Regions from separate parts of the Streptomyces sp. NBC_01451 genome, predicted to be linked through region 2. Evidence: riboswitches for the same ligand, from Rfam matches in the RefSeq annotation. Region 2 holds a riboswitch; the other holds the start of a gene.
What was found. Region 2 has a riboswitch for cobalamin ahead of OG595_RS12330 (ribonucleoside-diphosphate reductase subunit alpha). Riboswitches for the same ligand answer to the same signal wherever they lie in the genome.
Positions count from the first base shown of each region.

Region 1: another riboswitch for cobalamin. It lies ahead of OG595_RS40085 (CbtB domain-containing protein); the one in region 2 lies ahead of OG595_RS12330 (ribonucleoside-diphosphate reductase subunit alpha).

Region 1 is NZ_CP109479.1:9,088,249-9,092,433, reverse strand. It holds gene OG595_RS40090 (CbtA family protein) at 60-836, opposite strand; gene OG595_RS40085 (CbtB domain-containing protein) at 862-1,083, opposite strand; cobalamin riboswitch at 1,121-1,252, opposite strand; gene OG595_RS40080 (histidine phosphatase family protein) at 1,384-2,010, shown strand; gene OG595_RS40075 (ferredoxin) at 2,038-2,439, opposite strand; gene paaE (1,2-phenylacetyl-CoA epoxidase subunit PaaE) at 2,481-3,581, opposite strand; gene paaD (1,2-phenylacetyl-CoA epoxidase subunit PaaD) at 3,581-4,093, opposite strand; gene paaC (1,2-phenylacetyl-CoA epoxidase subunit PaaC) at 4,087-4,185, opposite strand, start outside.
Region 2 is NZ_CP109479.1:2,914,340-2,918,524, reverse strand. It holds gene OG595_RS12330 (ribonucleoside-diphosphate reductase subunit alpha) at 1-1,496, opposite strand, end outside; cobalamin riboswitch at 1,623-1,746, opposite strand; gene mctP (monocarboxylate uptake permease MctP) at 1,937-3,547, opposite strand; gene OG595_RS12320 (DUF3311 domain-containing protein) at 3,544-3,849, opposite strand; gene OG595_RS12315 (GntR family transcriptional regulator) at 4,016-4,185, opposite strand, start outside.

The DNA of each region.
Region 1 (4,185 bases), 6.2 Mb from region 2:
CACATGCCGGAGGGGGTCCCGGACATCCGGGACCCCCTCGGGGCAGTGCCGCGATCCGGTCAGTGCGCCACGGGAGTCGCCTGTGGCTCGGCACCGCTCGCGCCGACGGCCGCTGCCGTCCTCGGAACGAGCAGTCGTTCCGCCAGCAGTCCGAAGACCAGGCCGAACGCGGTCCACATCGTCGCCTGGATGGCGAGCGTGGCCACCCGGTACTTCCACAGCAGGCTCGCGGAGAAGCCCGCCGGGACCTCGTTGGTGAACGACGGCAGGAAGGCGTACGCCAGTCCGACGACCACGACGAAGAAGGCGACCGCGGCGAGGGTCGCGTTCCAGTTGCCCAGGCGCGGCGCGAGGCGCTTGCCCAGGATCACCGCGCCGACGGCCAACAGCACGCTCAGCGCGACCATCAGGAAGAACAGCGCGGTGCGCTGGTTGAGAGTGTCGGGGTCGCCGACGGCGGGCGGGTTGGCCGGGTACTTGAGGAACGGCACGACGTACACGGCGAGCAGTCCGGCCCCGGCGAGGAGCAGCGCGGTCGCGCGCGGTCCGAAGCGGCCGATCCGGCCGAGCGCGAAGCAGTACGCGAGGGCCGCGATACCGCCGAACGCGACGCCGTAGACGAGGACGCCGGTCCCCAGACCCACGGTGGACTGCAACGCACGGGAGACGAGCGCCTGTTCGGCATGCCCGTGGGCCTCGTGCATCTCCTCGAACGCGATCGCGTCGTCGACGAGCGGCTCGGCGAAGAGGTACGCGACGACCCAGACGAGCACACCCGCGACAAGGCCCGCGAGCATGCCGCGGACCAGGAGGTTTCTGACAGTGGTGGAGTTCATGAGCTCGTACGTTTCCCCGTCGTCGTCAGTGGCAGGGGAAGCCGAGCAGGTGACGGGCGTCGTGCACCCACTCGTGCACGCCCTCGCCGGAGACCAGCGAGGTGGCGCCCTGTTCGGCGCCGACGAAGTAGAGCAGCACCAGCATCAGCACGCCGAAGAAGACCGCCCAGGGGGCGATCGCACCGATCGGCAGCTTCTCGGGTACGGCGGTGGGAACGGCGGTCGGCTGGACTGCGGACTGTGCCATGACAGGACCTCCTGGGGGAACTCGCGTCCCGTATCGGTGGTGCAGAGGACGACAGTCACGGGTCTGACTTGCCCCCGGACCGCACCGGGCGGGTGCGTACGGGGCTTACAGTGGCGCGACCGTGCCGGATTCCCACCGGCTTCCGTCGAACCGTCGTCAATATCGACGAGAAGGTACCGCGAAGCGGGGGCGCGGCCAAGGGCGCACAGGACGGCGTACAGCGCGCCGGTGCGCCGTACGCTGCCTCAAGTGCCGTACATGACAACGACATTGGGGCGGAATGAACGCGGGAGTGACCGGATGACGAGCCGAGTGATGTTGATCTCACCGGCGATCAGCGCGGCGCTGCGGGAGGCCCGTTTCGACGACGGCTGTCCCCTGGACGCGTCGGGTCTGCGGCTCGCCCGGGCGGCGGCGGGGACGCTCCCGCCGGTCTCCAGGGTGTGGGTCTCCCCCACCGCACGCTGCCGTGAGACGGCTCGGGCGCTGGGCCTCGACGCCGCTGCGGTGCCGGGCCCGGGCGGTCTGGACGTGGGCCGCTGGCGCGGCGCGACCCTGGCCGAGGTGGCGGAGAAGGAACCGGAGGCGCTGGCCCAGTGGCTGGCGGACCCTCGGTCGGCCCCGCACGGCGGTGAGCCGGTCCGCGCTCTCTGCGACCGCGTCGCGCGCTGGCTGGACGAAACGGCGGCGCAGGCCACGGGCCGGACCGTCGCGGTCGTCGAGCCGGAGGTGGTACGCGCGGCGACGGTACGGGTGCTGGGGGCGCCCGGGTCGGCGTTCTGGCGGATCGACGTTCCGCCGTTGACGGCAACGGAGTTGACCGGCCGGGCGGGACGCTGGAACGTGCGGGTGGGCGGGCAGCTCGGGGCGTCGCACGAGGAGTCGGGCGGGACGCCGCACCAGGGGCAGGGAGCGGCGCGGGCGTGAACCCGCGGGTTCACGAAACGCCGTGTCTCACCCGCCGACGCGCCCCGAGTCCGGCACCTGAAGCGTCCACGCGAAGTCCGTGCACGCCTGTGCGCACTCCCGGCACGCCTTCGCCGCGTCCTCGCCACCGGGGTGTTCGTCGAAGGCCTGGGCGGTTTCCAGGCAGACCGTGCTGCACCACTCCAGTTGGACCCGGAGAGCGGCCTCGTCCAGGTCCACCTGCTCGGCGAGCAGTCGGCATGTCGCGTCGCACACCTCCGCGCACAGAATGCCCTTGCGGCGCGCGAGTGCCTCGACGGCGGGCCCGTCCGGGTCCGCGAGACTCGCGCGCAGCGCACACGCCCGCGCGCACTCGGTGCACGCCTGGGCACAGACGAAACGGTCCTCCAGGAACCGGAAGAGTTCCTGTTGCGTAGTTGTAGGGGTCACGCCGATCGAGTTGCCGAAGCGCGACCCGCCAAACCTTTGATTCAGCTGTCGTAGTCGACCGTCAGCGTCTCCGACACCGGGAACGACTGGCAGGTCAGGACGTAGCCCGCGTCGACCTCCGCTGGTTCGAGGGCGTAGTTGCGGCGCATGTCCACCGCACCCGAGGTGACCAGCGCCCGGCAGGTGCCGCAGACGCCGCCCTTGCAGGCGAACGGCAGGTCCGGCCGGGTGTGCGCCGCCCCGTCCAGGACGGTCGCGTCCCGGGACAGCGCGGTGGTGGTGGAGCGGCCGTCGAGGGTGATCGTGACCCGGCTCACCGGGCCCTCGGCCACCGCGTCCGTGTGCCGGACCTGGCGGACCGGCTGGTCGTCTGCGTAGAAGAGTTCCTGGTGTACCCGGTCCGCGGGCACGCCCAGCTCCGCCAGCAGCCGCTGGGCGTCACGGACCATGCCGTGCGGTCCGCACAGCCACCAGTGGTCGGTGCCCGGCACGTCGACGAGGCCCGCGAGGAGTGCGGCGAGCCGTTCGGCGTCCAGCCGCCCCGACAGCAGCTCGGCCTCGCGCGGCTCCCGCGACAGTACGTGCCCCAGCTGGAAGCGCGTACGGTACATGTCCTTCAGGTCCGCCAGCTCGTCGGCGAACATCACGGTGTCCGTACGCCGGTTGCCGTACAGGAGGGTGACCTGTGAGCGGTCGTCGGCGGCGAGGACCGACTCGGCGATCGACATCATCGGGGTGATGCCGGAACCCGCGGCGATCAGCACGTGGCGGCCGGACACTGTCAGGTCGGGACTGAAGGCGCCGGTCGGGGTCATCACGTCGAGCACGTCACCCGGGCGCACCCCGTCGACCAGCCAGGACGAGAACAGGCCGCCGGGCACCACGCGTACGCCGATGCGGGGCTGTTCGCCTGCCGGGGCGCAGATCGAGTACGACCGCCGCTCCTCGCGCCCCTCGAACTCCCGGCGCAGGGTGAGCGACTGGCCCGGCGCGAAGGCGTACTCGGCGGCCAGGTCCGCCGGTACCTCGAAGGCGACGGCGACGGCGTCCGCGCACAGTCGTCGTACGTCGGCGACCTTCAGGGCGTGGAAGACCGGCCGGCGGCGTACAGGCGCCGTGGTCAGGGCGGTGGGCGCGGCCATCAGATCTCCTTGACGTACTCGAACGGCTCGCGGCAGGCGTGGCAGCGCCACAGTGCCTTGCAGGACGTGGCGGCGAAGCGGGAGGTCTCCTCCGTGTCCGCCGAGCCGCAGCGCGGGCAGGGCACCGTGCGCCGGACGGGCAGCAGCGAGAGGGCGACCGGGCCGCGCGGTGCGGCGCCGGGCGGGGCGATGCCGTGCTCGGTGAGCTTGCGGCGACCTGAGTCGGTGATCCAGTCGCTGGTCCACGGCGGGTTCAGCACCGTACGGATCTCCACCCGCGCGTACCCCGCCGCCCGCAGCCGGGCGGCGACGGCGGCGCGCATCTCGGCCATCGCCGGGCAGCCCGAGTAGGTCGGGGTCAGGCTCGCCACCACCGTCCCGTCCCCGGTCACCTCCACGGCGCGCAGGACGCCGAGGTCGGCCAGGGTAAGCATGGGCAGCTCGGGGTCCGGCACGCGCTCGGCGATGCTCCGGGCATGCCGGACCTCCTCGGGCCCGGTCGTGGTCACCATGTCGCCTCCGGGTGGGCGCGGGCCACGCTCTGCAACTCGGCGAGCAGCGGGGCGAGATGTTCGGTGTGCTGTCCGTCGCGACCGGCGCCGTG
Region 2 (4,185 bases):
ACGACCCGGTCGAGGAAGGTGACGGCGGTACGGACCGTCTCGTCCAGCCGCTCCCAGTCGATGTCACCGGCCGCCGTGTCGACGAACGCGCCGAGGTTGACCGAGCCCAGATTGCAGACCGCGGTCTCCCCGTCGTCCGTGACCTCCAGGATCTCGGTGCACAGGTTCGAGGAGTGGACGACACTGCCCGGCTCGGCCGTCTGGTTGGCGGTGCGGTTGGCCGCGTCCTTGAAGGTCATCCAGCCGTTGCCGGTCTGCGCGAGGGTGCGCATCATCCGGCCGTACAGATCGCGGGCCGGGATGGTCTTCCGGGCGAGCCCGTCCTCCTCGGCCCTGCGGTAGGCGGCGTCGAACTCGGCGCCCCACAGGTCGATCAGTTCGGGCACGTCGGAGGGGGAGAAGAGCGACCAGAGCGCGTCCGCGTCCACCCGGCGCATGAACTCGTCCGGGATCCAGTGCGCGAGGTTCAGGTTGTGCGTACGGCGGGCGTCCTCACCCGTGTTGTCGCGCAGCTCCAGGAACTCCTCGATGTCGGAGTGCCAGGTCTCCAGGTACACCGCGGCGGCACCCTTGCGCCGGCCGCCCTGGTTCACGGCGGCGACGGAGGCGTCCAGCGTCTTCAGGAACGGCACGATGCCGTTGGAGTGCCCGTTGGTGCCGCGGATCAGCGAACCGCGGCTGCGGATACGGGAGTACGACAGGCCGATGCCGCCGGCGTGCTTGGAGAGGCGGGCGACCTGGTGGTAGCGGTCGTAGATGGAGTCCAGCTCGTCCAGCGGGGAGTCGAGGAGGTAGCAGGACGACATCTGGGGGTGCCGGGTACCGGAGTTGAAGAGGGTGGGGGAGGAGGGGAGGTAGTCGAGGCGGCTCATCAGCCGGTAGAGCGCCGCGACTTCGTCCAGCCCTCGAACGCCCGTTTTTGCGTCAAGCGCAGTGTCCTCGGCAAGCCCGCTCGCGACGCGCAGCATGAAGTGCTGGGGCGTCTCGACGACCCGGCGCGTGATCGGGTGGCGCAGGAGGTAGCGGCTGTGCAGGGTGCGCAGGCCGAAGTAACCGAAACGGTCGTCGCCCTCGACGTCGATCAGGGCGTTCAGCCGGTCCGTGTGCACCCGTACGAACTCGGCGGTGCGGTCGGCGATCAGGCCCTCCCGGTGGCCGGCCGCGACCGACTCGGAGAAGGACGTGACACCCTGCGAGGCGGCTTCCGCGGCGATGGTGACGGTCAGCAGCCGGGCGGCCAGCCGGGAGTAGACGGGGTCCTCGGAGATGAGACCGGCCGCCGCCTCGGTGGCCAGCTCGCGCAGCTCCGACTCGTCGGCCCGCGCGGACCGGCCGCGCAGCGCGACGGCGGCGACCCGGCCGGGGTCGGCGTCGGGAAGGTCGGCGGTCAGCTCGGTCAGGATCCGCAGCAGCGCGGTACCCGGACCGTCCGTCTCCACTGGGGCCAGTGGGGCCACTGCGGTCGCTGAAGCCGGTTCGGCTGGCGCGATGGTCACGTGGGGGCTCTCCCTCGCTCGGCACGGGGCCTTGCGGAGGGCAGCGGGGCACACGGACGCCTTACGGGTACGCGCGCGTCCACCGGCCCACTCCACGAGGCCCGGACGTCAGGCACCCGGACCGGTCGGCCGGGCGCACTGTCGACAGGTCCTCGGACTGGACACGCGCACGAACATGCACGAGTACACCGTTGCGGGACAGTTCCGGATTCGCACCGGATTCCCCTGCGGCGACAGCGAGCATGAGCATACATCTTGTGCCGGGCCCTGGAAGCACCCCCACATGTTGTGTCGTATCGCCGAGTTGAGGGGATTGGAGGAGTACGACAAGGGGCCGCCGGACTTCTCCGGCGGCCCGATGGCGCCCCTTAAGGGGCGCGGGGAACTGCGCGACAAGCCCCCACGGGCCCGCAGTGGACGAACCACGGACCCTGCGGAGCTCAGTGCGCGGAACCCGCCGTCGCCGACGGCAGTTCCACCGCCACGCCCGGATCCCCCGCGTCCGCCGTGTAGTCCGCCGGCTTCGTCTCGTCCACGCCGTCCGGGGCCTTCAGCGCCTTCAGCACGAAGGTGAGGACCACCGTGACGGCGACGTTCAGGACGAACGCCGTCAGACCGATGTAGCCGATCTCGCCGATCCCCGGGATCTCCTTCGAGCTGCCGCCGAAGTGCTTCTGCGTCGGGGACGCGACCCCGTACGCAGCCAGCGTGCCGTACAGCATGCCGACCGCCCAGCCGGCCAGCAGGGCCCAGCGGTGGAACCAGCGGGTGAACAGGCCGCCGACGAGGGACGGGAAGGTCTGGAGGATCCAGATGCCGCCCAGGAGCTGGAAGTTGATGGCGACGGTCTTGTCCATGGTCAGGACGAAGATCAGCGCGCCCACCTTCACCAGGAGCGAGACCAGTTTGGAGACCTTGGTCTCCTGCTCGGGTGTCGCGTCGGGCTTGAGGAAGTCCTTGTAGATGTTGCGGGTGAAGAGGTTGGCCGCCGCGATGGACATGATGGCCGCCGGGACGAGGGCCCCGATGCCGATCGCCGCGAAGGCCACCCCCGCGAACCAGGACGGGAACATGTCCTCGAAGAGCTGCGGGATCGCCAGCTGGGGGTTGGTGACCTTGACCCCGGCCGCGATCGCCATGAAGCCCAGCAGCGCGAGCAGCCCGAGCATCAGGGAGTACAGCGGCAGGATCGTGGTGTTGCGGCGGATCACCTCACGGCTCCGGGAGGACAGCGTCGCCGTGATCGAGTGCGGGTACATGAACAGCGCGAGCGCGGAACCCAGCGCCAGCGTGGCGTAGGTCCACTGTCCGGCCTCGGCCGGGATCAGGGCGCCCGCCTTGGCGGCGGTGTACTTCTCGCTCGCCGCGCCGAAGACCTCGTCGAACCCGCCCAGTTTGATCGGGATGTAGATGATCGCCACCGCGATGACGACGTAGATCAGCGTGTCCTTCACGAACGCGATCAGGGCGGGGGCCCGCAGACCGGAGGAGTACGTGTAGGCCGCCAGCACGCCGAACGCGATCAGCAGCGGGAGGTCCTTCACGAACCAGTTCGTGTTCTCGCCGCCGCCGACGCCCATCACGTCGAGGACCGCCTGGATGCCGACCAGTTGGAGCGCGATGTACGGCATGGTCGCGAGGATGCCGGTGACCGCCACCGCCAGCGACAGGCCCTTCGAGCCGAAGCGGCCGCGTACGAAGTCCGAGGTCGTCACGTATCCGTGCTTGTGGGAGACCGACCACAGGCGGGGCAGGAACGTGAAGATCAGGGGGTACACCAGGATCGTGTACGGCACCGCGAAGAAGCCGGCCGCGCCCGCCGCGTAGATCGCCGCCGGTACGGCCACGAAGGTGTACGCCGTGTAGAGGTCGCCGCCGAGCAGGAACCAGGTGACCCAGGTGCCGAACGACCGGCCGCCCAGGCCCCATTCGTCGAGGCTGTTCTCGTTCTCGGCCCTGCGCCAGCGGGAGGCCATGAAGCCGATGACCGTGACGGCCAGGAAGAAGATGATGAAGACGGCGAGTGCCACGCCGTTCACTCCGTCGTTCACGCGGACGCACCCCCGTCCTTGGTGGCCGCGGAGGCAGAGGCCGAAGTCGCCCTGCGGGCCCGCTGGTCACGCTGCCAGAGCTGGTACGCGGTCATCGTCAGCGCGGTGGAGACGAGCACCCACAGCATCTGGTACCAGTAGAAGAACGGGATGCCGATGAAGGCCGGATCCACCTTCGCGTACGAGCCCACCCACAGCATCGCGACGAAGGGTGCGAAGAGGCAGAGCCCGATGACGACGCGGATCGGAGTCACCACCGGCTGTGCTGTCACCGGTTGTCTCGCCTCAGGCGCTTCTGGCATGTCACGGCTCCGTCCCCTCGCTGATTCCCGTGATCACTTTCCTGTGATCACTGGTGCAACGCGCAGGAATCTAAGGGACGGTTCCGTCTTATGTAACCCCGCCCGCATAACGGATGGCCCGTACAGGTGAGGGGAATGTGTCAGAGCGCGGAGGTCGGGCGGGGGATCAGTCGATCGGCCGCTTGAGCCGCGCGACGAACTTGTACCGGTCGCCCCGATAGACAGACCGCACCCATTCCACCGGCTGGCCGTCCTTGTCCAGCGAGTGCCGGGACAGCATCAGCATCGGCAGGCCCACGTCGGTGCCGAGCAGACCGGCCTCGCGCGGGGTGGCCA